DNA from 4 places in the Shewanella sp. A22 genome. Region 4 is predicted to be linked to each of the others. Evidence: predicted binding sites of a transcription regulator. Region 4 holds the regulator's gene; each other region holds the start of a gene.

Region 1 (7,735 bases), on a different contig from region 4:
ACAGCGCTATGGTTTAAAACTAAGCTAATTTTTTATGAGTCAACACTGACCACAACACATAAAAATGCCATGCGTTGTCATAACACCATTTTTATTACCGTTAACTTGGGGTAAAAGATGAAGGTATGCTAACCATCATCTAACACTCTCAAACTTATCATTTGTTTACTAAACAAGGCGAATTGACACGTCAATAGCGGGTCTACTGCAAGTTTTCTGGCATCACGCCATTAGCAAGACAAAGGACTGTTTGAGAGTCGTTTGTTATCCCTCATTCAGGTTTATCAATAATGCTGCATCATCGAATGCTTTTTATTGCCACAGCGTTTCATTGTCGTGGTTTCTGTGGTTAATTCAGGTCCTGACTCACAACACCGTTTGTGTGTCGCAGTTTCCGAACGGTTATGGCAGCCAGACTCGCCGTGGGCATGATCATGATTACAACAGCCACCATTGGCTTTTTTAGCAATATGATTCATTGACGGACGCCCCTGACTTGCCTCGGTAAATTCAACACAGTCGGCTAAATTAGCAGCAGCAAAATATTCTATTGCTGTGCGTCCATTTCTAGCATGAAATACGCTCAGTTGATGGCTTAATAATTTAGATAATAGTTGTTGGCCAATGTTGCGTACAATCACGCGATTGGCCCCATGTGCCAGTATTAAACTGACTAATTGCTGTTTTCCTTCACATCCTTCTGCTAACGCCGGATTGGCAAAGCGTCCGATCTCATGACCTTGATCGTTAATAATCAGGACACTGTCAGCGCGACTGAAGTGACTTGCAATATGTTCATCTTTCAAAGGTATGGCGGTAATCATTTTTTTTCCTCATGTGCATTTTGCATTAACAACGCTTTACCATTCGTTAAGCAGTCTATTAATTTAAAACGTGCAAGTTTTAGTACATTGGCTAATGTTTGACGCGACACGCCCATTTGAATAGCCGCTTGTTGTTGTTGCATTTTTAACAAGTCAACCAAACGCAGTGCTTCAAACTCGTCACTCTCCAATGAAATGTATTTAAGTTTGTCCAAAGGGATACCATTGGGTTTAAAACAATTTTTTGCAGGAGTCCCACAAATTGTTCGCTGAATCTTAGGTCTTGACATAATCAACTCACAATTTTAATTGGCATATGCTATTTATACGCTATTAATTGGCATATGCCAACTAAAAGTTGTATTTTGTGATCGATGCATTGTTTATCTAGATTTGATTTCTATATGAACCAATAACTAATACCAATCCTATTAAATATGTGATCTTTCAGCGGGAGTTCAAAGTGCTGTAGGCAAGGCTGGTGATTGAAGCGAATAGTGGTTCTCGGTAACAAGCTCCTGCGTTACTCTACCTCCAGCATCTGACCGCCATGGATGGTGGGAATGTGTTATTTTTTATGGAAAAAAATAGACCATGCAGCCGTATTTTGAAAGCATCTAACGAAGCATAAAGGACTTTAAAACCCGCCAGAATGGAGTCTCTCAGGTATTCCACTTCTGTGTTACATCGATTTAAAAGGCAACAACCATTTCTACATCAATGTGCCTTGAATTGAAAAACCTGAGAGACTCTGAACTGACCAGATATTTAATGGAATTGGTATAAAACGTGCTTGATATGTAGGAGGGAATTACAAATGTTATTGAATGTTAGGCAATTAACATTTTATTCCAGGTAAACATTTCCATTGGGTGGAGTATTGAGGAGTAAGGAGATCTCGGCGCATGGCCCACTTTTGCTGTATTCCCTGCGCAGCAAGAAACACGGTATCGCGTCCATATCGCTGGTTAATACCATCTAATGTATGCATTAAGTCATCATTAACTTTAGGGGGGCTGAATAAATCAAGCTGAAAATGCTTTTCGCTGGCTAAATCTACCAAACCCACACCGATTTTGTAATAACGCACACCTTGTTGAAACAGTTTTGGCGCAGCTTCTGTCATGGCTTTGGTCAGTTCAACGGTACAATGGGTTGGACATGGAAAATGTACAATCACTTTCTCGCTCATTGGCCGATTGTCATGGGGCGAATTACTGGCAAACAACAACATGGTTTTGCAATGTGTGCCTTGCTGGCGTGCTTTAAGTGCTGCTATGGCAATATGTTTACTTAATGCTTGTAGTAGTGATTCATAGTCGGTAATACGTTCACCAACACTGCGGGTAGAGAAGATTTGCTTTTTATCTGCCCTCGCCTGATCCCATTGTTTACAAATATGACCATTTAGTTCGCGAACCGTATGTTCAATATCAATGGAAAACTGTTTTCTCGCCAATCTGGGCGGCATAGAGGCAAGATCAAATGCACTGCGAATATTCATTAACTCGAGCTTTTTACTAATACGTTTGCCTATTCCCCATACGTCGCCAACAGCAAGCTGGCGTAAAATATCTGTGCGTTGCTGTGTGGTCGCTATTACGCAAACACCTTGGTATCCTTGGATATTTTTAGCAGCGTGATTGGCTACCTTAGCCAACGTTAAGGTTTCGCCTATGCCAACACAAACAGGTAAACGTGCTTCTTTCCATACCGCTCGGCGTATGAGTTGACCTTGGGTATATAAACATTTAATTGCGGGATAACTGTGTTTAAAAGACAGAAAACTTTCATCGATAGAGTACACATGTTGCTCGGGAGCAAAACGTCCTATTATTGCCATCATTTTTGTCGACAAATCGGCATAGAGCTCATAATTAGATGAGCAGACTATGACATTGCGCTGAGCGCATAACGCTTTTACCTGAAAATAAGGTAAAAACTTTTCAATACCGGCCAATTTTGCTTGTCTATTAGCCGCCACAATACAACCATCGTTGTTGCTCAATACAATAACAGGTTTACCACGCCAGTCAGGACGAAACACCTGTTCCGCACTGCAATAAAAAGCATTAGCATCGACTAAGGCAAACATTTTCACCTACATTTTTGGCTAATAAATAGTGGGCTTTGACGATGACAACGAATTGAGCGAGTGACAACGCCTTCGATACTAAAATCGTCATGATCACAGATAGTAATAGGCAAATGCAGCTCATTTGACGACACTAACATTCTGCGCGGCATATCGAGAATTTTACACACAAACTCACCATTAAAATTAGCCACTATGACGTCACCACTTTTAGCTGTTTCATACCGATCGACAATCAATAAATCACCATCAAATATTCCGACTCCTTGCATCGACTCTCCTTGAGCTAAGCCAATAAATGTCGAACTTGGATGTTGAACTAACATATCATCAAGACTTAACTTTAATTGGAGATACTCGGCGGCAGGCGACTCAAAACCGGTAATACCAGCTCTGGCCGCAATAGGAATTACGCGCATACAATCACCTCGCACATTTACATAATACTGTATAAATTAACAGTATATATTAGCGCTAAATTTTGTTGGCGCAAGTTTATTCACGGTAAACACGACAGGTTTCGATTATGGGTCGACTGTGGGAGCGTTTATCTGGCTGTAATGCCAATCTTATTAAATATCTGTTCACAGCGCAGGAACTTGTTACCGAGCATCACTCTTGGCTTCAATCACCTGTCGTGCCTACAGCACTTTGGACGTAGTTTGCTTTAATAGGCTCGAGTAATCTTTCGTGTTCAATGCTGTCTTCGATAAGGGCTGTAAGGGAGGAACGATGCAGTAAATGAGCTAACACGTGAATATGTTCCAGCTGAAACCACGTTTGAAAGCGGTTCGATTCACAAGTCGATATTGCTGAACGGTGATTAATATTCCTAATACATGCAAGTAATGACTTAATTGTTAATGAAATAATTTGTTCAAGGTCAAATTACAATGTGGATGATTAGTCTACACTAATGATCAGTATAAGAATTAACCTAATCGATGTACGCCATAAACCAATAGCAGTCTTTCTACTTTTGCTCGGGGTCTAGTATGACACTCGCAACATTTCATATCGACATGCACGATGACAACTGCTTACTGAATATCGCAGGTGATTGGCAATTGGGTCTAGCACCGCTAGGGGCAGATATTTGTACCGCCCTCCCCAAGGATTGCCGCTCTGTTACGTTAGTTACCACTGAATTGTTACAGTGGGACTCAAGTCTCGCCATTGCCTTATTACAATTATCTCTTTGGTGTGAAAAAGAAAAACTGTCGTTAAACCTACAAGATTCCCCTGAAAGTTTACAGCAACTCATGCAACTCTCTACTGATGTGGCCGTTTATCAAGCGACAAATGATGATGCCATTGGCGGAATATGGCTGACATTACGGCAAGGATTGATTAAACAAGGTTTACAGGTTCACGATGGACTCGTGTTTGTTGGCAATAGTACATTAGCACTGGGCCGTTGGTTAAGAGGAAATGCCAGAACTCGCCGCAGTGATATTGTATTTTTTATCGAACAGGCTGGTCCCAAAGGACTGGGTATTGTCACCTTAATTAGTCTGTTAGTGGGAATGATTTTGGCCTATTTAGGTTCGGTACAGCTACGCCAATTAGGTGCCCAAGTGTATGTGGCAAATTTAGTGGCTATCGGGATGGTTCGTGAAATGGGAGCCCTGATGACAGGCGTTATTATGGCAGGTAGAACTGGAGCGGCTTACGCTGCGCAATTAGGCACTATGCAAGTGAATGAAGAGATTGATGCATTGCGGGTAATGGGTATTTCTACTATGGAATTTTTAGTGTTACCACGTTTATTAGCATTAGTATTTATTATGCCGCTGATGTGTATTTACTCCGATGTGATCGGCATGCTCGGTGGCGCAATTGTGGCGAATGGGATGGGGGTAAGTTACACCCAATATATTTTGCAAACTCAGGTCGCGATAGATTGGGTGGATATCTCAACGGGATTAATAAAAAGCGTTGTTTTTGGTTTTTTAATTGCCATTGCAGGTTGCCAAGCTGGACTGCTTTGTGGTCGAGACTCTAACGCAGTGGGGGTTGCCACAACCAATGCAGTGGTTAGAGCAATAGTCTTTCTCGTGGTGTCTGACGCTGCGCTTAATATTTTGTACGATAAACTAGGGATCTAATCATGATTGATGATGCCTTTATCAGTGTTCGTAACCTTTCCGTTGGCTACGGTAGTACCGAGGTACAACGACAACTGAATTTCGAGATTAACAAGAATGATATCTTTTTTGTCATTGGTGGCAGTGGTTGCGGCAAAACGACCTTACTTAAGTCAATGGTGGGACTGTTACCGCCACTTAAAGGCGAAGTTCTTTATCAAGGTCACAATTTTTATGAAGCAGATGAAGATGCACAGGTAGCCATGCTGAAAGATTGGGGCATCACCTTTCAAACAGGGGCGTTATTCTCGAGTATGTCGCTTGCCGAAAACGTCGCATTGCCTCTGCAACTGTATACCGACCTTTCTGAACGACAGATTGAAGAAGCCGTTGCCTATAAACTCGCATTAGTTGGTTTAGCTGGGTTTGAGCAGTTTTATCCAGCGGAATTAAGTGGCGGTATGCACAAACGCGCAGGATTGGCACGAGCGATTGCACTTGATCCTCAACTGTTATTTTTTGATGAGCCATCAGCGGGCTTAGATCCCATTAGCTCCATGCGTTTAGATCAGTTAATCGTACAGATTTGCCAAGCATTAGACTCGACAGTGATCATTGTGTCTCACGAACTGCCCAGCATATTGTCAATCGGGACCCGATGTGTATTTTTGGATAACCAAACCAATACGATGCTCGACTGCGGTGATCCAAGAGAATTAAAACGTAACAGTAGCCAACCTAGAGTCCGTCAATTTCTCAACCGTGCTGAAAAGTTGGAGATAATATGAGTAAAAGCCAGCGACTTCCTCTTGCTATTGGGGCCTTTATATTGGGTGCCATTGTATTAGTATTTATTGCTCTGTTATTCTTTTCTGGAGGACGGATTTTTGCCGAAAAAGCGCCTGTAGTCATGTACTTCAACAACTCAGTACAGGGGCTTCAAGTGGGTGCGCCGGTCAAGTTAAAAGGGGTGATAATAGGTGAAATAAGTGATATTAATATCGATTTCCCTAATGATAATAGCCAAGGTGTTACTGCTGCTGTACATGCCGATTTACTGCTAAAACGTATCAATCTAAAAGGCACTCAAGTTGGCGAAGAGTTTTTTTCACACGCCATTGATAACGGTTTACGGGCCCAATTGAATTATCTCAGTTTATTAACGGGGTTACTTTATGTTGAGTTAGATTTCTATCCTGGTACATCGGCAATGTTTCATGATGAAAAAAACGCATTATTGGAATTGCCGACCATTGCTAATGATTTTGAATCGCTGTCAAAAGACTTACAGTCGTTGAACCTCAAAAGTTTAGTTTCCAATATTGATAATTTAGCGCAAAAGCTCAGTGACATTGCGGCCAGTGGTAAAATACAGCAAGCGTTAGATAATTTTGACCGTGCCGCAACAGCCGTAAAAAATACCGCCGTTAATATTGATAGAACACAAGCAACATTGGGTAAAAATAGTACAGAAGTACTGGCAAAACTCGAAAGTTTACTTGCACAGCTAAATAAAGATGAACCCAAGCTGGTTGCGTCACTCAATCACAGTTTGGCCGCATTACGCGATACTTTAGTCAATGTTAATCAACTGACAACTCAGACTGGTGATGTGCTCAATCCCAATTCACCATTATTAATTGAATTAACAAATACATTGGAAGAAATTCACCGGACCGCTCGGGCATTGCGCAGTTTAAGTGAAACCTTGGATGAGCAACCAGAAGCCATCATTCGTGGCAAGAAGACCATACCATCGGGAGAATAATGTTATGGAAAAATATGGAATGCGATCAGTTTATTGGGGGATTTTTTTCATTGTGCTTAGCCTCATTAGCGGCTGCCAAAGCTCACCAACTAAACAATACTTTGTACTAACAGCCATACCCTCTCAAATGCTGCCCAGCAGTACCCCATTGCAGCGTAATATTGGTCTAGGGCCTGTCGGCGTGGCTGAGTATCTTAATTTTACTCAAATGGTATATCAGCTTGAAGATGGTAGCTTGCAGAGAATAAGCAATAGTTATTGGGCTGAGCCATTAGAACAAGGTATTGGCCGCGTTATGGCCATTAACTTAAGCCAAAACGATCACCGTCGAAATATTGTACTGTTTCCGTGGCAAGCAATAAATAGTCCTCAATATAGTATAAAAATCAAGGTTATTACTCTCAATAAAGATAGCAAGGTTGCAAAGCTAAATGTTAATTGGCAGCTCATAAACAATCCTACAAAACAAATATTGGCAACACAAAATTTCATTGCGGTAACAAAGGCTGGCTCTACTGCTGCGGAGTTAGTCAAAGCATACAGTAATTTATTAGCTCAGTTAGCTAAGGATATTGACCACTCGCTACAGCAACTGCCAGATTAAATAACTCATTAGTGGACACAGCATTGAGGTGGTAAAAAATAAATAGAAACAAAAGCTAAATGGTGCTGCATTAAGCATTGGTTGCACAAAATAACACCTCTGGTTTATCAATCTTACATATCAATGCCCTTACGTTACATTTTGACCTAATATTATGTTGACTAAAATTTGCTAACAATTGAACAGTTGACTATTACTGTCACTCTTTCAATATAACCTGCAAATAATACCAATCCTATTAAATATGTGATCTTTCAGCGGGAGTTCAAAGTGCTGTAGGCAAGGCAGATGATTGAAGCGAATAGTGATTCTATTTTGAAAGCATCTAACGAAGCATAAAGGACTTTGAAATCCGCC
Region 2 (7,735 bases), on a different contig from region 4:
ATTCGGCAGACTTGTCTAGTGATAACTGATGATAATGAACAATATATTACGATTTATTTTATGCTTGGACATATTGTTGTTTATCTCCTATCCAGCGTTGAATAATTGCATCGACGTTTTGAGGTACTTGTTGGTTAACGTGAGAGGCTAATTTTTGAGTTGGCGCAATTAAATGCTGATCACGAATAAGATCGGCAATTTTTAAATCGGCTAAACCGGTTTGTTTAGTGCCTAGTACCTCACCTGGTCCTCTAATTTCTAAATCTTTTTGTGCAATAACAAAACCATCGTTACTGTTTCGCAGCACCCCTAAACGTTTTGTCGCCGTTGGTGACAATGGTGCTTTGTAAAGTAATACGCAGTGGCTGGCTACAGCCCCTCGACCCACTCGGCCTCTTAATTGGTGTAACTGTGCGAGACCTAATCGTTCAGGGTTTTCGATAATCATTAAGCTGGCATTAGGTACGTCTACACCCACCTCGATGACGGTAGTCGCTACTAATAGGTTCAATTCACCCGCTTTAAACTGTGCCATAATCGCCTGTTTTTCGGCACTTTTCATTCTGCCGTGAACTAAACCTATTTTCAGTTCGGGAAGGGCGCTAGTGAGTTCAGCTGCCGTGTCTTCTGCCGCTTGGCATTCAAGTACCTCTGATTCTTCAATTAAGGTACATACCCAATATGCTTGACGATTATCATGCAATGCTGCTTGTTTGACGCGTTCAATCACTTGTTCGCGGCGACTATCGGCAATCGCAACCGTGGTGACAGGTGTTCGCCCAGGTGGAAGCTCATCAATAACTGAGGTATCTAAATCTGCGTAAGCTGTCATGGCTAAAGTACGTGGAATCGGCGTGGCCGTCATGATTAACTGGTGTGGATGAAACCCTTGGCTAACGCCTTTTTCACGTAATCCTAGGCGTTGATGAACACCAAAACGATGTTGTTCGTCGATAATGATTAATGCCAGTTTGTTAAACACGACCGCTTGTTGAAATATCGCATGAGTACCGATGACCATGTGAGCAGCACCAGAGGCTATATTTTCGAGCGATTGGGCTCTGGCTTTGCCTTTTAGTTTACCTGCCAGCCAGCCGACTTTTAGACCAAGTGGTTCAAACCATGTGGCAAAATTAGCGGCGTGTTGTTCAGCCAATAATTCAGTTGGTGCCATCATGGCCACTTGGTATCCGTTTTCAATTGCTTGTAATGCTGCCAATGCTGCTACCAGAGTTTTTCCGGAACCTACGTCACCTTGAACTAAGCGCATCATTGGGGTTGGGTGTTGTATGTCTTGGCTGATTTCTGCGACAACTCGTTGTTGTGCTCCCGTTGGCTTAAACGGCAGTTGTGCTAAAAAAGGGCTTAATAATTGCCCTGTAGCAGGCATTGGTGCTGCGGCATCTTGATTACTGCGCTGGCGAAGTTGCAACATGCTTAAATTATGAGCCAGCAGTTCTTCTTGTATCAACCTTTGTTGTGCTGGATGTTGGCCTTGTTCTAATTCAAAGGGTGACACCGAACTATGGGGGCGATGCAAAATATGCAGCGCATCATGCAGGCTAATATTATTGGGTTGCAATGCACTTGGCAGTAACTCAGGTAAGCCACCTTGGTCTAACATTGCTAGGGCTTGCTCTGTCAATTTTATCCAACTGGTTTGCTTAACGCCTTCTGTGGTTGGGTAAATAGGGGTTAATGTGTCGCTTAATGTGACCGATTCACCTGGATGAATAATTTGATACTCAGGGTGTACAATTTCTTTATGATTATTTCCACGGCGGATCTCACCGTAAGCTCGAATGCTTGCTCCATTTTCCATGGCGTTGCGTTGTGCCATCGAAAAATTAAAAAATCGCAGGCTCATGATTCCGCTGTGATCGCGAACATTACACACTAACATGCGCCGCCGACCTTGGATTATTTGAGTCGATTGAATTTCCGCTTCGATGGTGCCATAACTACCAGGGGGTAATGTGGCAATTGGATGGATTTGTGTGCGGTCTTCATAACGCAGCGGTAAATGAAACAGTACATCTTGTACTGTTTCTATACCTAACTTAGCCAGTTTTTCCGCAACCTTTTTAGCTACGCCTTTAAGGTTGGTGATCGGAACAAGATCCAGTCGTAGCAAATTGTACGCACCTAAATGGGTTATCGAAGATGTAAAAATCATAGTGATTTCAGGCTATCAATTAAAATCACTGTAATTATATACAGATGTTTAGGCTATCTTAGCAGACTTTTAATACAAGGCAATATTAAGCCACTAATTACAACCAGCCCTTTTGTTTGGCTATTCTTGCCGCGTCAATTCGGTTGCTGGCATTGAGTTTACTTATGGCTTCGGATAAATAGTTACGCACAGTGCCTTCAGCGATAAATAATTGGCTCGCAATATCGCTGGTTGATAAGCCTTCGCTCGCCAAGCGCAAGGCGCGCCTTTCTTTGTCATTCAATGGATCAATTTCACCAATGGCGTTAAAGGCCAGCTCAGGATCGATAACCCGTTTTCCTGCCATTACTTGTTTTATAGCATTGATGAGGTCATCTGATGGCGCATCTTTTAATAAAAAACCACCAACACCATATTCTAATGCTCGTTTGATGTATCCTGCTCGGCCGAAGGTGGTCAGAATAATCACTTTGGTCTGGCTGTGTTGTTGCTGTAACCACTGACTCAGTTCCAAACCTGTTTTTCCTGGCATTTCAATGTCGGTAAGTAATAAGTCAAAAGAACTCGTTTTAAGTTGCTGCATCGCTTTATCGCCATCTTCGACTTCGACAATCTCAATGTTGTTCAAAGTATCATAGGCTAGCGTGAGTAAAGCGGCGAGGGCGCCTCTTACCATGGCTTGATCTTCGGCTAATAGAATTTTCATTGAACGGGCTCACTTAATGGTAATTGGATACTCACTTTATAATGAGGGATTAATTGGTAGTTTATGATGCCATGTAGTAATGTGATTCGCTCTTGAATGCCTGTTAAACCGTTGCCTTCAGAGATAGCTTTAACTGGTGCATTCTCGATAAAATTGAGTTTGAGCCAACCTTGGCTTGCTTCAATATGCAGGGTGCAATGCGTTGCTTGGCTGTGTTTGATAGTGTTATTAATCAACTCAGTTAACAGTAAGCTGATTTGAGATTCCATAAGTTCACTGAGTTTAGGGAATGTGCCTTCTATGCTGACGGCAATCGCATTGTCTCTTAACGTGTTGGCTAAGGTGTTTAAGGTATGCGTTAACCCTTGATGTTTATAGTTGGATACAGTGTGACGAATTTGACTTAAACAGTCTCGAGTTATCACACTGACTTGATGGATTTGCTGCTGTGCTAGGTCAATTTTGCCTGAGGCAATAAACTTGTCTGCCAGTTCTGCTTTTAATGCGATTGCGGCTAAATGGTGACCCATAACATCGTGTAAATCGCGGCCAATCCGCTCGCGCTCTAATGCGGTGGCTAAATTGGCGATTTCATCTTTCGATTGTTGTTGCTGGCGTTTTATTCGTTGGCGGTTTTGTTCTATGACACCAAACACTCCCACCCCTAAACAAATTCCCATGCCATAAAAAGTAAAAAAGTAGCTTGGGTAATCCATAATGATATCGATCACGAACAGCAAAATACTCAGTACGAGAAAACTCAATATTGCAGTACGAAGTGAATAAAACAAACCAATAAAGAAGCAACAAAAACTGAATAGAGATATTGCTCCGCTGCTGAAGAATGACGACGTTATTGCAGTAACAACCATTAATACAATGGGTTTAAGAACGTGCTCTTTTGGGCTGTTATAGGCCCAGAAATAACTAATAATAAATGGCACTAATAATGCTATAGCAATGGAAATCTTTAACCATTGACCGGCCATAAAATATAATGGAATAAAGTAAAAGCCTAAGTTTATAAGGTAAACCCAAGCAGTTTTTTGTTCATAACTTTTTTCATAATTAGATGATAAACAAGATGTCATTGTGCCTCCCTGCGCAGTTAATCATAGAGTAACTGCGCGTTAACTCAAGAAAAAAGCAATCGACATTACTGTTTAACAGCCTGTAGGTTGACTAGAAATTTTGCCCAACCATATTGAGGGTCAACATTCAATGCCGCTTGCCAGTCTTGCATTGCACCGCTTAAGTCACCTTGTTCTTGTTTAGCTAAACCTCTCCATGTGTAAGCTTCTGCGTGTCCCCAACAAATAGCGTCACAGGGCAGGTCATATTGAGCAATCGCTTGGCTTGCTAATGTTTGTGCCTTATCCAGCCCACCACCAAATGTACTTGGGGTATAAAATGCATTAATGGCTCTAACAAGACTGACTCGAGGATTGTTGGGTTCCAGTTCACTGGCCTGTTGTAATAGCTGAGTGGTTTTCATGCCATATTCTACCCCCTTGCTATTATCGAAAGCGATTTGCGTCCCATATACTGCTGCTAATAAAGCTTGCGAGTCAGCGGAAGTGTTCTGGCTTAACATTGTATTGAGAGTTTGCTGGGCATCATTTAATGAATTTATCGCAAGTTGACGTTGGCCCATGATATTAGCTGTAATGGCAAGACGATAATCAGCATAGGCTTTTTCATAATCAGTAGCCTGTTCACTGTATTGTCTGAGTTCAGTGATGTTCATGGTGTTTGCTGCAGCATCAATGTCGCTGATATCAGCAAAGCAGTTTTGGCTGACTAAGGTTAAGCTGGTGATCAATAGTAAGGTTTTCATGGCTATCTCCATTTACGTTTCCCCAATCGGATGTTGTTGGGATAGGCTTAGTATGGAGAAGCACACGATTGATTATCAGACACAAAGGTCATCAAAATAGGGTGACAAATGTCATGTACTTTGTATTCAAGACCGAGTGCTATTCGGTCTTGTTAATACAAAAAGGAAAGAAAGACGAAAAGATTAAACCACTTGCATCACTAAGTAACAGGTGTAACCAAGGTAACCCGTGAGTAACACCGCACCTTCACGACGACCAATTCGTAAACCACTCCAAGCAAACGGTAATACCATGAATGCAAAAATCAGCATGGCGATAAAATCGATTTCGTTAAATCCAGCTGCGGAAACAGGGTGGATTAATGCCGTAGCGCCCAAAATACCCAGTACATTGAAAATATTGGAACCCACAACGTTACCAATAGCAATGTCACTTTGACCTTTAAGTGCGGCCATAACCGAGGTGACAAGTTCTGGCATGCTGGTGCCAATAGCCACAATGGTTAAGCCGATGATGACTTCGCTAATGCCAAATTGTTTCGCTAAATCAACCGCACCGTTAACAAATAAAATGCCACCACTAACTAACATACCAATGCCAAGGGTAATGAGAGTAATTGAAAATAATGGGTTTTGTGGTTTTGCATCGATGTTTAATTCTTCTGGCTTATTTTTAGAACTGATATAACTAAAACCAAGATAACCTAAGAGCAGACTGAATAAAATCGCGCCATCAATAAAACTCACTTCACCATCGAGCAGTAAAAACCATACTAAAATCGATGCCGCAATCATAATCGGGATGTCGCGTTTAACCATTTGAGATTGCACTGTAATAGGGCGAATAAGGGCGGTGATAGCCAAAATTAATCCAATGTTAACAATATTTGATCCGACGACGTTGCCTAAGGCTATACCGGGATTGCCTGCCAAAGCTGATTTAACACTGACAGCCAATTCTGGTGCACTTGTACCAAATGCGACAATAGTTAACCCAATGATAAGTGGTGCAATGCCTAATCGCAGCGCTACGGCACTGGCTCCGCGCACTAATGCCTCGGCACCAAAAGTTAAAATCATAAAACCACCAATTATCGATAATGCAATTAACATGATGTATCTACCTTGATTTTAAGCTGCACTAAAGTAGAGCCGCTAATTAAATTGCGCGTATATTGACAGAATATGTCAAAAAAATACACGCTATTAGCGTGTATTTTTGGGGATAAAAAAGAAATGAAAGTAACTTGTTATAATTCGTCTTCCCAACGAACTTTGGCGCCGCGAACGCCGTCTACTTTGTTGTTGAAGGCTTTTTCCAGTACGTGACGTTTAATTTTTAACGTTGGCGTTAATGCGTCGTTTTCGATCGTCCATTCATCATTAACGACGATAATGGCATCAACATGTTCATGTGATTCAAGATGCGGATTAACATTGTCGAGAGTCTCTTTTAATGATGTTCTGACTTCTTCTCGTGGCTGTAACTTTGAACTTTCTGACAGCTGCACTAACGCCACGGGATGTGGTAAACCAGACCCAATAACGCAAATTAACTCTACGTGAGAGTCTTGAGCCAGCCTACGTTCAATAGGTACAGGGGCGACATATTTACCTTTTGAAGTTTTAAAATTGTCTTTAACACGACCAGTTATACCGATATAACCGTCTTCGTCAATTTCACATAAATCACCAGTATGAAAAAATCCATCTTCAGTAAATGCTGCCGCGGTGGCTTCTTCTTGTAAGTAATAGCCTTTCATTAAGCCAGGGCTTTTCACCAACAACTCACCTTGTTCTGTTTGGCGAACTAAGCAGCCTTCAACTGGGCGGCCTACAGAACCAATTTTTTGTGCATTGAAAGGGTAATTAATAATGGAGTAAGCGCTGTTTTCTGTCATTCCCCACGCTTCGCAAATATCAATGCCGATGCTGTTATACCATTCTAGTAATGATGGTGGGATAGGCGCAGAGCCTGAACCGTTCAAACGAGATTGATCTAAACCTAAGCCTTTTTTAATTTTACGTTTAACAATACTGCTAATAATAGGGAGTTTGAGTAATGTTTTGAGTTTTTTCTCACCAATTTTATTGATGATATTTAATTGGAATACTGTCCATAAGCGCGGTACCGAGAAAAACACCGTTGGACGACAACGTTGAATATCATCTACAAATGAGTCTAGGCCTTCTACAAAAGATACGGTAGCACCAGAGTAGTATGACGAACCTTCAATGGCCACGCGTTCAGTAATATGTGCAAGCGGCAAGTAAGATAACAACCTATCTGTCGTATTGGTTTGTAAGTCACGAATAACGGCTTCGCATGCCCAGCCATAACTGGTAAAGGTTTGTATTGCACCTTTAGGTTTACCAGTTGAACCTGAAGTATAAATAAGCGTCATGATTTGATCTGTTGTAGGCAGCTGTTGGTCTACAAGTGGCTTACCCATTGATAACAATTGCTGCCAATGATATTGCGCTGGCATAGTGTCATAAGGCATGGCTAAACGAAGAATATCACCGCCCACCGCGAGTTCTTGCTCTGCCCAATGATCGAGCTTGCCAGTAAAAATGGCTTTGGCACGACTATGTTCGAGTATATAACGAATGGTTTCGGCATTCGCGGTTGGATAAATTGGCACACTAATGTAACCACCATACATTAACGCTAAATCGACAATAAACCACTCAGCACAGTTTTTAGATAATACGGCCACTTTATCGCCGGGTTCTAGGCCTAAATGACGCAGAGAACCCGCAATTTGGTACATTTTCTGTTGAACTTCACGCCAGGTGAAATCCACATACTTACCGTTAATTGGCTGGCGTAGGTAAACTTTGTCACCCTGAGTATCAACCCAGTGAGACAACATCTCAACAGGAGTTTTAATTAAATTTTCCATAGACGCTTCCATGTTCATTATTGTTATTGTGGGTCTTGTATCGATCATATTACATAAACTTAGTATGGCCATTTTTGTGCACTGGCGCAAACTATTGCGCTGTATGTGCG
Region 3 (7,735 bases), on a different contig from region 4:
AAGATGCGCAAAATACCTTAATTGACTTATTACATGCTAGCCCTAATGGGGTGATCCGCATGAGTGATGAAGTAGAAGGTGTCACTGAAACATCACTCAATATCGGTGTAATAAGTACAGAAGATGAAAGTGTTGAAGTGCTATGTCTTATTCGCTCATTAATTGACTCTGGTCGTGAAGAAGTCACAGGTATGCTGACTGCACTGGCTAACCTTTCTGGGGCAAGTATCGATTTAAGCGGTGCATATCCGGGCTGGAAACCAGACACCACTTCACCAGTAATGGCGATTGTACGTGAAACCTATAACGACATTTACAAAAAAGATCCCACTATCATGGTTATTCATGCAGGTCTTGAATGCGGCTTATTTAAAGAGCCATATCCACACATGGATATGGTATCGATTGGCCCAACAATTCGTTATCCACACAGTCCAGATGAAAAGGTCAACGTCACGACTGTAGGTCAATACTGGGAACTACTGCTTGCAGTATTAGAGCGTATCCCAGCTAAAGAAGTATAAAGTCAGATAAAAATGATTAGCTTATAAGCCATATAGAATAGGCGACTGTCATGTCGCCTTTTTACTTTTTATTGTTTGTGGTTAATTGCTGTTAACGCAGCTTAAAATTGTAAATCGAGTTGAGTAATCTGATCGCTACCATCATCAGTCGCATTGATAATCACATCAGCTAAGCCTACACTCACGCCAACCAAACGGATACCTCTCCCTTGGCTGCGCTGTAAAGCTTGTAATAACAACTCATGAAACAATTTAATTGAAATCTCATCACTGCGGTGTTCGATGGTCGTTTGTTTAAAATCATTAAATTTAAGCTTTACCACTTGCTTGTGGATCTGTCTGTCTTTAGCGCTCCGATGAACTCGAGCACTGAGCTCTTGAATAAGCTGCGGTAATACTTGCAGACATTGCTCTAACGTAAAAATATCTTTGGCTAACGTGGTTTCTACTCCAACAGACTTACGTACACGGTGCGGACTAATTTGCCTGGTATCGATACCTTGAGAACGCTCTATTAGCACATTGCCAAATTTGCCGAAAGTATCGATTAATTGAGGTTTGGGATATTGCTGCACATCATAACAAGTGGTTAAGCCTATATCAGCTAACTTTTTGGAGGTGACTTTACCTACACCAGGAATTTTACTTAGGGGTAAGTCCTTTACAAAATCAGCAACTTGATTGGGGGTAATAACATATTGCCCATTTGGCTTATTCAAATCAGAGGCGATTTTGGCTAAAAACTTAATGGGAGCAATTCCGGCTGAAGCCGTTAAACCAGTAACATCGAAAATCTCATCACGTATCGCCTTGGCAATTAACGTTGCACTCCCTTGATGAGCATCGCAATCAGTCACATCGAGATAGGCTTCATCTAATGATAAAGGTTCAACTAAATCAGTATAACGATGAAAAATTTCCCGTATTTGCAAAGACACCGATTTATACACGTCCATGCGCCCAGGCACTAAAATTAACTGCGGACACAATTGCAATGCATGATAACTAGACATAGCGCTACGCACCCCAAATTTGCGGGCCTCATAGCTGCAGGTACTTATCACACCTCGGCGGTCACTTCTGCCGCCAACAGCAATGGGTTTTCCTCTCAACTCCGGAAAATCACGCATTTCAACCGCAGCAAAATAACAATCCATATCGATGTGAATGATTTTACGCATTCTATTCTGTGACCACTGCCATTAACTAAATTAACAACAATAGTACTGTATACAAAAACAGTATTCAATCATTCTCTGATAGGAACAAAAAAGCCCAAACTTAGTTGGGCTTTATCAAAAAAACAGAAACGATTATATATTACATTTTAGTCTGCAAATAGTTTTGTAAACCAACACGTTCAATTAGACCTAATTGTTTTTCCAACCAATACATATGATCTGACTCAGTGTCATCTAATAACACCTCTAAAATTTCACGAGTTTGATAATCAGCTTTCTGTTCGCATAGCGCGATAACTTTGCGTAAATGATCAGCTACATGGTATTCGTATGCGAGGTCATTTTGAAGCATTTCTTGTACATCTTTACCAATATTCAACGCTTCACGGCTACCAACATCAGGAGTGCCTTCTAAAAACAAAATACGTTGAACTAATTTAGCAGCATGCAGCTTCTCATCGTCCGACTCATGTAAAATACGGGTATACAGTTCATTGAATCCCCAGTCTTCATACATATGAGCATGGACAAAATATTGATCCATGGCAGACAATTCGCCAGTTAATAAACTATTTAAAGCATCGATGACTTCTGGATGACCTTTCATGATAATTTCCTATTAGTCGTTAATTTGTGATTGAAGATAATTCTGAATACCAGTCTGTGTAATGAGCTCTTGTTGCGACTCAATCCAATCTAAATGTTCTTCTTCATCTTCGAGTAAATCTTCAAATAAATCGCGGCTAACGTAATCTTGCTCGGTTTCGCAAACATTAATCGCTTCACGCAACATAGCGATTTGAGCCGTTATAGCGGCCATGTCACAACTAAGCATTTCTTCCGCATGTTCGCCAATACGTAATTTGTCTAGTTGCTGCAGGTTAGGTAGACCTTCAAGAAACAATACTCGTTCAATCAACTTGTCAGCATGCTTCATATCTTCAATCGATTTTTTGTACTCTTTTTCATTAAGCTTGACCAAACCCCAATGTTTAAACATGCGGGCATGTAAAAAATATTGGTTAATGGCAGTCAGCTCACAGGTAAGCACACGATTAAGCTGGCTAATGACTTTAGGATGACCTTTCATAGTTATGTCCCTTGGTAATAATTTGATCTCGATCAATTTCATATAGGATAGAACACTGTAGGAGGAAAGGCAAATTTTCCTTTAATTTCACATACTTACAATTGCTAATCATTATCATTACAACTTAGCTTTGTAATTGTGAATAAAAAAACACCATAAAAAAAGCCTTCAAAATGAAGGCTCTTTACATTGAAATCGATTAAAGTCACTCGTTTTAAAACAAGTTCAACTTAAATAATGCGATTTTGGTCAAGCATTTCTTTACGGGCTTGGTCTTTTTCCATACGACGTTTTCGCGCATCGCATGGATCATCACAGTCGCAGGCCTTCTCGATACCTAATACGCCTAAACCACCACAACTACCTTCTACCGCTTTCTTTTTAACGATATAACCAACAGACATCAATAAAAAAAATAATAACAAACCAACAAACGTAGCAATATATGTGCCCATTTCCACTCCAGTTAACTCATTCAGCTTAGATCTAAATGGCTTAAAATCAGAAAATAAAACTATTTTACATACAATTTAAACGCATCGCTGTAATAGACTTTGTAACCCAGCTCCTGCTTCTCTATCAGCATTATTGCTAAGTTTTTCTCTTTAGCAAGTGCCAACGAGGCTTGAGTGCCTAATACCATCATGGCGGTTGCATATCCATCTGCTGTCATACAACTAGAGTGTAACACGGTTGCTGAAGCAAGTTTATGCTTAATAGGATGTCCACTTCGAGGATCAATTAAATGTGAAAAACGTTCACCATCTTCTTGGTAAAAGTTACGATAATCCCCCGACGTGGCTAATGACATTGTTCCCGGTTCTATCACTTGTTGAACTGCCTGTCCTTCGCTAGTCGGTTGTTCAACCGCCACACGCCAAGGCTCTCCATCAACTTTAGTCCCTTTTACATTTAACTCACCACCAATTTCAACTAAATAACCACTTGCGTGATATTTATCTAAAATCGCTGCAATTTTATCGACACCAAAACCTTTCGCAATTGATGATAAATCGACGTATAAATCAGCATTATGCTTAGTTAATGTGTGTCCACTAATCGACAAGTCAAAAATGCCCATTTTCGCTTTAGCGGCATCAATGTCGGCTTGTGTCGGCACTGATGTTGGCCTCTTATCAGGACCAAATCCCCACAAATTAACTAATGGGCCCAAAGTAATATCTAACGCACCATCGGTTTCCTGATAAAGGCGCATACCTTCTCTGATGACTTTAATCGTATCAGCCGATACTTTGACACTTTGCTGTACCTGCAATTGATTAAACTTTGACAATTCTGAATCGGAACGGTAGGTCGACATTTGGTCATTAACCATTTCCAGTGCCATATCAATTTCTGCTTGCAATAATTGAGGCTCTGGCATGCTTTCATTCGTCACCACTTTTATGTGGTAAGTTGTCCCCATGGTACTGCCTGATAATGAAACAATAGGCTCTGGAGAGCTACAAGCACTCAATAATATGATTAATACCGAGAATAATAACTTGGTGAAATTCACTGTCATTTCAAATTTACACTTGTTTTTAATGAATAAAAAAATTGCAGCCTACAGACCTGTGTTTGACCACCTTGTCTGCACTGCTGCAATTTTCATGACTTACATGTCAATATTTTAGGCTAACGATTTAACCACCGAAATCATCTAGTAAGATATTTTCGTCTTCAACACCTAAATCTTTCAGCATACCAATTACGGCTGCGTTCATCATTGGAGGTCCACACATGTAGAACTCACAATCTTCTGGTGCATCATGGTCACGCAAATAGTTTTCATACAAGACGTTATGAATGAAACCTGTGTAACCAGTCCAGTTGTCTTCAGCTTGCGGATCAGACAATGCAACATGCCACTTAAAGTTCTCGTTTTCAGCTGCTAATCCGTCAAAATCCTCAACATAGAACATTTCACGCTTAGAACGAGCACCGTACCAGAAACTCATTTTACGCTTTGATTTAAGACGTTTTAATTGGTCAAAAATGTGTGACCGCATTGGAGCCATACCAGCACCGCCACCAATAAAGACCATTTCAGCATCAGTATCTTTAGCGAAAAATTCACCAAATGGACCCGAAATAGTGACTTTATCGCCCGCTTTTAAGCTCCAAATGTACGAAGACATTTTACCACATGGTAAGGTTAAATTACGTGGTGGTGGCGTAGCGATACGCACGTTCAACATAATAATACCAAACTCTTCAGGGTAATTAGCCATTGAGTAAGCACGAATAGTTTCTTCGTCTACTTTTGACTCTAGCTTAAAGAACCCAAAGTGCTCCCAGTCGCCACGATACTTTTCAGGCACGTCAAACTCAGCATATTTAACATGATGAGCTGGAGCTTCTATCTGAATATAACCGCCGGCACGGAAAGGCACAGACTCACCATCTGGAATTTGCAGCTTAAGCTCTTTAATGAACGTGGCTTTGTTATCATTAGAGATAACTTCACACTCCCATTTCTTGATGCCAAAAATTTCTTCATCAAGCTCAATTTCCATATCCGTTTTCACGTTTACCTGACAAGATAAACGACAGCCCTGACGCGCTTCGCCTTTGCTTATATGATCAAGTTCAGTAGGCAAAATATCCCCACCACCAGACTTAATCTGTACACGACATTGACCACATGATCCACCGCCGCCACACGCACTTGACACGAATATACCGTTGTCGGCTAATACGCCAAGTAGCTTACCACCAGCACCGGTTTTAATTGCTTTATCTGCATCGCCGTTAATACCAATAGTAATATCACCACTGGCCACTAGTTTTGATTTAGCAAATAAAATTACTAACACCAAAAGCAAGACAATCGCAGTAAACATACTCACACCTAGATAAACATCTAGTGGAGTAGATTCAAGAATACCCATTCACTTATCCTTAAAGGTTCAAATTAATACGTCTTCTCAATATTTCTTAAAGAGAAACACCAGAGAATGACATAAAACCTAGAGCCATAAGACCAGCAGTAACAAAGGTAATACCTAAGCCACGCAAGCCGTTTGGCACGTCAGAATATTTCATTTTTTCACGAATACCGGCTAACAATACAATTGCTAATGCCCAACCAATACCAGAGCCGATACCAAATACCACACTCTCGCCTAAGTTGTAATCACGCTCAACCATGAAAGATACTGCACCAAAAATTGCACAGTTAACGGTAATCAAAGGTAAGAAAATACCTAACGCGTTGTACAAAGGAGGGAAATATTTATCTAACGCCATTTCCAATATTTGTACAAGTGCTGCAATCACACCGATAAAGGTGATGAACTTCAAAAAGCTCAAATCAGCTTCTGGCGCACCAGCCCAAGCTAAAGCACCAGGAGCCAGTAAACCTTGATAAATAATTTGGTTAGCAGGAACCGAAATAGCCAGTACCACAATAACGGCAACACCTAGGCCCATCGCAGTGGTGACTTTCTTAGACACCGCCAGGAAAGTACACATACCTAAGAAGAATGCTAACGCCATATTTTCAATGAAAACTGAACGAATTAATAAACTAATATAATGTTCCATTGCGTTTACCCTTTTGCTTCAACTTGCTCTGGCTTATAAGTACGGATCAACCAAATCAAACCACCAATCAAGAAGAATGCACTTGGAGGTAGTAGTAATAAACCGTTAGGCTGATACCAACCACCGTCAGAGATTTTGCTGAGGATTTCTACGCCGAATAATGAACCATTACCAAACAATTCACGCACGAAACCAACAGACAACAGAATAGCACCGTAACCTAAACCGTTACCGATACCATCCATAAAGCTCATCATAGGTGGTGTTTTCATTGCGTAAGCTTCAGCACGTCCCATTACGATACAGTTAGTAATAATCAAACCTACGAATACCGATAACTGCTTAGAAATGGCATAAGCATAAGCTTGTAATACTTGGTCAACCACAATCACTAATGAAGCAATAATGGTCATCTGTACAATAATACGCACACTGCTTGGAATGTGATTACGAATAAGCGAGATAAACAGGTTAGAAAACGCTGTTACCGCGGTTAACGCAATCGTCATCACGAGTGCGGTTTCCAATTTACTGGTAACAGCAAGCGCACTACACACACCCAAAATTTGCAATGCAATTGGGTTGTTATTGATAATCGGTCCGGTCAGAACCTGTTTAAGTTCTTTAGCGTCAGCCATTAGCTTAGCCCTCCGTTGCGTGCTTTAGCGATAAAGCTTGCAAAACCTTCTTTACCCAACCAAAACTGCAATGAATGTTGTACGCCGTTACTGGTCAATGTCGCACCGGAAAGTGCATCAACACCATGAACAGAGCTCGCCACTGCAGGGTTTTTAGTTACGCTGATGGCCAAGTTGCCTTGTTCATCAAATAACTGTTTGCCTTTCCACAATGCTTTCCATTTTGGATTTTCAACTTCACCACCTAAACCGGGTGTTTCAGCTTGGTCGTAATAAACTAAGCCCTGCACAGTGTTTAAGTCAGCTTCTAATGCCAAAAATGCATACATAGTCGACCATAAGCCGTAACCATGAACAGGCAAAATGACGCTAGTCAATTTACCCGCATCATCACGAACAAGATAAACAACAGCTTTATTAGCAACACGTTTGATTGAGGCAATGTCATTGTCAGGAATCGACGACATATCTGTATTACGAGACGCTTTGCGTTGATCATAAGTGTTAGCATCGCCTTCAACAAATTCACCCGTTTTTAAGTCAACTAAACGAGCTTCAACATATTGATTGTACTTGCTAAGGATATCTTGTTTGGTAACTTTACTTTCTTTGGTGTTAATCAAGCTCGCAGCTTCAAGAATATACTTCTGCTTATCTAATAACTTGTTTTCTTGCTGTGTAGGCTTTAATAGCACTGCAGCAGTCGACACCAAAATAGAGCAGATAAGACATAAGCCGACAACAACAAATAGC
Region 4 (7,735 bases):
TAAATACTTTTACCCCCGTGGGGACGGCGATTAACATGGTGCAATACATGAAGAATAGTTCGGCGAACACTGGCATCCCTGTTGTGAACATGTGATGCGCCCACACCAAGAATGACAACACGGCAATACTGGCAGTGGCGTAAACCATTGAGGAGTAACCAAACAGCTTTTTACGGCTAAAGGTTGGCACTATTGCGGAGATAATACCAAATGACGGTAAAATCATAATGTAAACTTCTGGATGACCGAAGAACCAGAAGATATGCTGGAACATTACCGGATCACCGCCTCCAGCCGCATCAAAAAAGCTGGTACCAAAGAACTTATCGGTTAATACCATGGTGACCGCTCCCGCGAGTACCGGCATCACTGCTATCAGTAAGAAAGCGGTAATTAACCAAGTCCACACAAACAAGGGCAACTTCATCCATGTCATGCCTGGAGCTCGCAAGTTTACAATGGTGACAATGACGTTAATTGCGCCCATTATCGAACTTATGCCCATGATATGAATGGAGAAAACAAATAGGGCGGTACTGTCAGGGCTGTAGGTGGTTGATAGCGGGGCATAGAATGTCCAACCAAAGTTAGGTCCGCCGCCTTCCATAAATAACGAACCCAGTAACATGGCAAAGGCAAAAGGTAAAATCCAAAAACTCCAGTTGTTCATCCGCGGCAGTGCCATATCTGGTGCACCAATCATCATTGGTATTAACCAGTTAGCTAAGCCCGTAAAAGCGGGCATTACGGCACCAAATACCATGATGAGACCATGAACAGTGGTCATTTGATTAAAAAAGTTAGGTTCTACTAGTTGTAATCCGGGCTGAAATAACTCAGCTCGAATGACCATCGCCATTGCGCCGCCAGTAAGAAACATAATGAAACTAAACCATAAATACAGCGATCCGATATCTTTATGGTTAGTGGTGAGTAGCCAGCGCATTAGCCCCTTTGGAGCGCCGTGATGATGATCATCATGGGCGGTAGTAATTGTATCGTGCGTTGTAGTGCTCATTGTTTTCCCCTACTGTCCATGGCTCGCGACATCGGCTGGTTGCACCGCTTCGCCAGAATTATTTCCCCACGCATTGCGCTCATAAGTAATCACCGCCGCCATCTTTCGAGGGCTTAGTTGACTACTAAATGCCTGCATTGCGGTACCTGGTTTTCCGTGCATAACGATATCGATATGTTCGCTAACAGGTCCGCTAACAATAGGGCTGCCAATAAGTGAAGGGAAAGCACCTGGCAAACCTGCGCCAGTGGCTTGGTGACATGCGCCACAAGTCGTGGCATAAACTTGCTCACCTTCAGCCATTAACTGCTCCAAAGTTAACGTGGGCAGATCTTCAGGGGCCACCACTTCTGCAACCGCTTCAACGGCTTGAGTGGCTTTTTCGGTGACGGTATCGGTAATATCAGTTGCCGTTGTTGCAATAGTGTTTGCTGCATCGGTGACGGCTTTATTTGCTTCGGTGCTTGCCTCGTTACTGCCTAAAAAGTTTCCTATATCAGCCGCTTGTACAACATCACCACTATTATTGCCCCACGCATTACGCTCAAAGGTAATTACAGCGGCAATTTCTTGGGCGGTAAGTTGCTTAGCAAAAGCCTGCATTGCAGTACCAGATTTACCGTTTAAGACGATATCGATGTGGCCTTCAACAGGACCTTTGATAATAGGGCTGCCAATCAATGAGGGGAACACACCAGGTAGTCCTGCACCATTAGGTTGGTGACAAGCGGCGCACCTAGCAATATAGATTTGTTCACCTTGTGTGTTTAGCTCTTCAATAGACAAGGTTTGGGACATTGATGCCGCCGCCTCTGAAGCTGCATTGCTTGCTAGTTGTTTTTGCTCAACCAACCAATTTTCAAAATCGCCCTCCGACAAAGCTTGTACCACAATCGGCATGAAACCATGGTCTTTACCGCATAATTCTGCACATTGACCTCGGTAAATACCGGGTTTATCGATACGGGTCCACGATTCGTTAATAAATCCAGGATTAGCATCTTTTTTAACGGCAAAAGCGGGTACCCACCAAGAGTGGATAACATCATCGGATGTCATCAAAAAACGGACTTTTTGGTTAATGGGTAGAACTAATGGCTTATCGACCTCAAGGAGATAATGCTCACCTTTGGCTTCACTGCCTTCAATTTGCTCTCTTGGAGTAGATAATGAGCTGTAAAACTCAATGTCTTTGTCAAAATAGCTGTAATGCCATTTCCACTGTGACCCAGTAATTTTAATGGTGAGGTCCGCATCGCTGGGGTCTTCCATGGCAATTAAGGTTTTGGTGGCTGGAATAGCCATTGCTATTAAGATGATAAAAGGAATGATGGTCCAAGCAATTTCCACTTTAGTACTTTCATGGAAATTGGCCGCGACTGCGCCTTTTGATTTGCGGTGGTAAATCATTGAATAAATCATGATCCCAAACACCACTAACCCAATAGCACAACAGATATAAAGAATCGTCATGTGGAGGTGATAAACCTGCCCACTGATATCTGTCACGCCTTGAGTCATGTTGAGGGGCATTTCTGTTGCCCCAAGCGGAAGTGCTATAAACACAACCAATAAACAATACAACCATTGCTTCACAAGACTACTCCTCTGCTAATTGCAAATAGCAACTACAAAGAAGAGTCACACAGTAATTCTCTGCTCTATGCAAACTCTTCGGTTCCCGAAAAAAGTTTGATGACTTCAAAGTACCTTGGTGGTTGTAAACAGACTGTCTACGGTTTTATTGTTCGCTGTACTCCACACTTGTACCTACAACTGAACTAATCAATTTCTATTTGGCTCATTTGTATGACAGTCATCTTAATTTCTGTCATACACGTCCAATTAAAGACAAAAATGTTTCATCCTTGTTAACCACATTACTTGTAGATTAAATATTGATCAAGATCACTTTGTTGGCTAATTGGCTGAAAAAAGATGAAAAAAAAGCCCTGAATTCAATGCAGGGCTTGGTAATTAAGGGTTCGTGCTTAGTGAACTGAGCTAAAATTACTTATTCTATTTGTTACTGCATGGTTAACAATTTGATGTTTTTGAGGTAAGTGAGTATTTACATCTTCAATTACGACACCTAAAGCACGTGCGCTTTTGGCTACTATTTCTAAACGGCGGCTATCGCGAGCATCAAGTGAGCTTGTCCAAGTGACTACAGCACTAGAGGTACCACTTATGAGTGCTTTTTCCATGGCCCATAATGTTTCGACTTCATCTTTGGTGTGCACCAGTAAAATGCGATCCATTCTCACTCCTGCACTTGCTAGCATATGTTTATAGCCAATATGAGGCGGGCTAATTAATACTATCCATCGTCCTTGCTGGCTTAATATTGCTAGCTGGCTACACAATTGACTGAGTTCTTTTTCACCTTGAGTGACCGTTTGTAATGTTTGAATGGTTTGGCTGCCATGCAATTCTGTTTGTGTTAAATCTACCCATAAGCCTGGGTGGCGCGGCGCGGTGCCTATTAGTTTGTTCATAACCAATCTCCATTACGGATAACGCCAACTGCAAGCCCTTCAATTGTTAGGCTTTGGCAACTTAAATCAACTTTTATTGGGTTGTAATCCTCATTTTCGGCATGCAGAAAAATCATATTACCTTTTTGTTCAAATCGTTTAACAGTGACGTCATCATCAACCCGTGCCACGACAACCTGACCATTACGTGCCTGCTGCATTTTATGCACAGCGAGTAAGTCGCCTTCTAAAATACCGATATTTTTCATGCTGTCGCCACGAACCCGTAACAGAAAATCTGCGGCAGGTTTAAACATACTTGGGTCGACTTGGTAGTATTGTTCAACGTGCTCCTGAGCTAAAATAGGCTCTCCAGCAGCGACTTGACCAATAAGTGGCAAACCGGTTTCAATCTGTTCTTCATGAGGTAGGCGAATCCCCCTTGATGTACCAGGCATGATCTCGATAAAGCCTTTTTTGGCCAATGCTTTTAAATGCTCTTCGGCGGCATTAGCACTTTTAAAGCCAAGACGATTTGCAATTTCAGCTCGAGTGGGTGGCATACCTGTTTCGGCGATATTGTTTTTAATTAAGTCTAAAATTTCTGCTTGGCGCGGCGTTAACGGTCTCATGATGATTCCTGTCTTTTTATACAGTGGCTGTCATTATATACAGTGTTTTTGTTCGTGCAAGTATTAACCAGCTATTTTTTGTGCGTAGCTTGTTTGGGTTTGTGTAAACTATTGTTATATATCTATATTTGTTATTTATTCTTTATGTTATTTCTTCTGGAAAAATCCAGAAAGTAAAGATAAATAAGCCAGATAGTGTAAGCGGGGTGGTTTCTGGTATCCTATGCGACAATATTACAGTGGCTTATGTTGCGAAAATAACCATGTCAAAACCAAATTCAATATTTTTACGAGCATTAAAATGGATTCAAAAATGGATGGTGCAGACCATTGTGGTTCCCCACGATCCTTTTGATGACCTCAATATAGATCCAGCCAAACCTTTGGTTTATTTAATGAAAACGGAATCTATCAGTGATATCGCTGCTTTAAGCGAAATTACAGAGGGTTTTGGTATGCCCAGTCCTTATGAACCATTACAGCTTGATGGTTTAAGGGTGCCTAGAGTTGTGTGCCTAGAGGGGCGCAAACCTCTCTTTGGTAAACGTGAAAGTGGCGAAAAATTTCTTAATTACTTTACTAGTTTGTTGTCTCTTCATAGTGAAAACGCCGAATTAGATATTCAGTTGGTTCCTGTTTGCCTTTATTGGGGACGCACTCCTGGTAAAGAAGACGACAGCATGAAAGCAGCTGTATTCGAAAGAGAAAATCCAACATGGTTACGTAAATGGTTAATGATTTTATTTCTGGGAAGGCATAATTTTGTACAGTTTTCTAATGCATTATCGCTTCGTTATATGGCTGATGAGCACGGAACAGACAAACGAATCGCTCATAAATTAACCCGAGTCGCTCGAGTGCATTTTCGTCGCCAACGTAAAGTAATGACGGGGCCACAATTACCTAATCGACACGTTTTATTTGCCTCTCTATTAAAATCAGAGTCAATTAAGAAAGCTATTGAAGAAGAGTCCGTAAACAAAAAAGTGTCGGTCGAAAAAGCACGTGAAACCGCCATTGAATACCTCGATGAAATTGCGGCTGATTATTCCGATAGCTTAGTGCGCATAGCAGAACGTTTTCTGACTTGGCTATGGAATAAATTATACAGTGGCATCAATATTAGAGGTGCTGAGCAGGTTAGGCAGTTACACCATGATGGTCACGAAATTGTTTATGTGCCTTGTCATCGTAGTCATATGGACTATCTGTTGTTGTCGTATATTTTGTATTATCAGGGAATGGTACCACCGCATATTGCAGCAGGTATTAACCTTAACTTTTGGCCTGCAGGCCCAATGTTCCGCCGTGGCGGGGCATTCTTTATTCGCCGCAGTTTTAATGGCAATAAACTCTATACCGCAGTTTTTCGTGAATATTTAGACCAGTTATTTGCTAAAGGCTATTCGGTTGAGTATTTCACAGAAGGTGGCCGTTCGCGTACCGGACGTTTGCTCGCGCCTAAGACGGGCATGTTGGCGATGACAATTAACTGTGTTTTACGTGGAATAGAGCGCCCAGTGACCTTAGTGCCAGTGTATTTAGGTTATGACCATGTGATGGAAGTGGCAACGTATCATAAAGAATTAAGTGGTAAGAAAAAGAAAAAAGAGTCAGTGTGGCAGGTGTTTGGGGCCATTCGTAAGTTAGGTAATTTTGGCCAAGGTTATGTGAACTTTGGCGAGCCAATTAACCTACAACATTTTTTAAATCAGCAAGCTCCAGCGTGGCGTGACGAGTTAGCTAAAGACCCAGATCAAAAACCGTCGTGGTTTACACCATCAGTTAATTTGTTGGCTAACCGTGTCATGACAAACATTAATGGTGCAGCTGCAGCAAGCTCGGTGGCATTGACCAGTTTAGTGTTATTGGCATCAGAACAAAATGCGCTAGAGAGAAGCCAATTAGAGCGTCAGCTTGATTTATATTTAGCCCTGCTTAAGACCGTGCCTTATACCGATTACACATCTGTTGCAGAGGGTGATGGCAAATCAATTGTTGATCATTGTTTGTCGTTAGATAAGTTTGTTAGCACCAAAGATCCTATTGGTGAGATCATTTCAGTTGATGAGAAAATAGCCATAACCATGAGCTATTACCGTAATAATATTATTCATTTAATGGCGCTACCATCATTAGTTGCCAGTTGTTTAGTGCATTACGACGTGTGCGACCGTGAACGAATTCATGCCATTGTATTGGATTTTTATCCATTACTAAAAGCGGAGCTATTTATGGCTATTGATGATGTGCCTAGTCATGTTGATAGCATATTAGATTTTATGGTTGAACAAGGTTTATTGACAGGTAAAGATCAATTTACAGTCACTCCTCGCCATATTACGCAAATGTTATTGCTAGCCGAAACCATCAATGAAACCTTGCAGCGCTATGCCATTATCTTCAATTTACTAGCGATAAAACCCGATATTGAACGTTCGGAGCTGGAAAGAGATAGCCATTTGTTAGCACAGCGATTAGGTGCACTGCATGGGATTACGGCACCAGAGTTTTATGACAAAAAGCTGTACAACACCTTGAGTGTAAAACTCAAAGAGTTAGGTTATTTATGCAGTGACGAGCATCGTGCTGAAGTGATCAGAATTCGAGATAATGCTAATAAATTACTGAGCTCATCAGTTAGACAAACTATTGTTGATAGTGTGGAAGCGGAGCACGGACAATAATGGCTAATCATATGAATGCGGCTAAGCATCGAACTCACGGTAAGTCTGTATTAGGTGGGGCGATGATCATTGCTGGTACCACAGTGGGTGCCGGGATGTTTTCGTTACCCGTGGTTGGGGCCGGTATGTGGTTTGGTTATTCTATTGCCATGTTGCTGGGTGTTTGGTTTTGCATGCTAATGTCGGGTTTATTGTTATTAGAAGCCAATTTGCATTTTGAACCGGGAGACAGTTTTGACACCTTAACGCGGGTGACACTTGGTCAATTCTGGCGGGTGATCAATGGCGTATCGATTGCTTTTGTGCTGTATATTTTAACCTACGCTTATATCAGTGGCGGTGGTTCAATAGTGAATCACAGTTTATCTGCTTTGGGCGTAAGCTTACCCCAGAGCATAGCCGGATTAGTGTTTGCGGTAGTTTTAGCACTCGTAGTATTGATTAGTACTAAGGCGGTCGATCGTATTACCACAATCATGCTTGGCGGCATGGTGATTACTTTCTTTTTGGCCATTGGTAACTTATTAATCGACATTGATACATTAAAGCTTGTGTCGCCTGATGGTGAATCGCGTTACCTACCTTATTTGCTTGCCGCCATCCCATTTGGACTGGCTAGTTTTGGTTACCACGGCAATGTGCCAAGTTTAGTCAAATATTATGGTAAAGATGCCAGAACAATCGTTAAAGCGATTATTACTGGAACCACTATCGCGTTGGTTATCTATGTGTGTTGGCTAGTCGCGACCATGGGTAATATTCAGCGAAGTCAGTTTGCCGACATAATTGCCCAAGGTGGCAATATAGGTGTATTAGTTGCCGCGTTATCTAGTGTGATCACCAGTCAATGGCTTGATAGTATGTTGACATTATTTGCCAACCTTGCGGTGGCCTCATCATTTTTAGGGGTGACATTAGGCT

Evidence for each region. The regulator LexA, encoded in region 4, represses DNA repair genes until DNA is damaged. The targets are predictions, from matches to a motif close to TACTGTATNNNNATACAGTA.
Region 1: ACWXWT_RS16520 (LexA family protein) is a predicted target of LexA. The motif match lies at 3,364-3,383, and genes of this name have one in related genera.
Region 2: recG (ATP-dependent DNA helicase RecG) is a predicted target of LexA. The motif match lies at 2,203-2,222, and genes of this name have one in related genera.
Region 3: dinB (DNA polymerase IV) is a predicted target of LexA. The motif match lies at 1,749-1,768, and genes of this name have one in related genera.

Annotation. Positions count from the first base shown of each region.
Region 1 is NZ_JBSQBN010000113.1:3,506-11,240, reverse strand. Features, by position in the region: gene ACWXWT_RS16540 (sigma-54 interaction domain-containing protein) at 1-28, shown strand, start outside; gene ACWXWT_RS16535 (NifB/NifX family molybdenum-iron cluster-binding protein) at 285-824, opposite strand; gene ACWXWT_RS16530 (DUF134 domain-containing protein) at 821-1,114, opposite strand; gene ACWXWT_RS16525 (Y-family DNA polymerase) at 1,663-2,919, opposite strand; gene ACWXWT_RS16520 (LexA family protein) at 2,922-3,338, opposite strand; gene ACWXWT_RS16515 (MlaE family ABC transporter permease) at 3,915-5,027, shown strand; gene ACWXWT_RS16510 (ABC transporter ATP-binding protein) at 5,030-5,794, shown strand; gene ACWXWT_RS16505 (MlaD family protein) at 5,791-6,774, shown strand; gene ACWXWT_RS16500 (PqiC family protein) at 6,794-7,378, shown strand.
Region 2 is NZ_JBSQBN010000158.1:187-7,921, reverse strand. Features, by position in the region: gene recG (ATP-dependent DNA helicase RecG) at 59-2,134, opposite strand; gene ACWXWT_RS18830 (response regulator transcription factor) at 2,274-2,882, opposite strand; gene ACWXWT_RS18825 (sensor histidine kinase) at 2,879-3,973, opposite strand; gene ACWXWT_RS18820 (hypothetical protein) at 4,039-4,719, opposite strand; gene ACWXWT_RS18815 (calcium/sodium antiporter) at 4,903-5,832, opposite strand; gene ACWXWT_RS18810 (AMP-binding protein) at 5,970-7,625, opposite strand.
Region 3 is NZ_JBSQBN010000015.1:20,081-27,815, reverse strand. Features, by position in the region: gene ACWXWT_RS04765 (aminoacyl-histidine dipeptidase) at 1-524, shown strand, start outside; gene dinB (DNA polymerase IV) at 626-1,705, opposite strand; gene bfr (bacterioferritin) at 1,845-2,312, opposite strand; gene bfr (bacterioferritin) at 2,325-2,795, opposite strand; gene nqrM ((Na+)-NQR maturation NqrM) at 3,026-3,250, opposite strand; gene ACWXWT_RS04740 (FAD:protein FMN transferase) at 3,310-4,320, opposite strand; gene nqrF (NADH:ubiquinone reductase (Na(+)-transporting) subunit F) at 4,442-5,689, opposite strand; gene nqrE (NADH:ubiquinone reductase (Na(+)-transporting) subunit E) at 5,736-6,344, opposite strand; gene ACWXWT_RS04725 (NADH:ubiquinone reductase (Na(+)-transporting) subunit D) at 6,350-6,982, opposite strand; gene ACWXWT_RS04720 (Na(+)-translocating NADH-quinone reductase subunit C) at 6,982-7,735, opposite strand, start outside.
Region 4 is NZ_JBSQBN010000025.1:25,710-33,444, forward strand. Features, by position in the region: gene ctaD (cytochrome c oxidase subunit I) at 1-1,018, opposite strand, end outside; gene coxB (cytochrome c oxidase subunit II) at 1,028-2,614, opposite strand; gene ACWXWT_RS06780 (cell division inhibitor SulA) at 3,010-3,516, opposite strand; gene lexA (transcriptional repressor LexA) at 3,513-4,127, opposite strand; gene plsB (glycerol-3-phosphate 1-O-acyltransferase PlsB) at 4,391-6,814, shown strand; gene mtr (tryptophan permease) at 6,814-7,735, shown strand, end outside.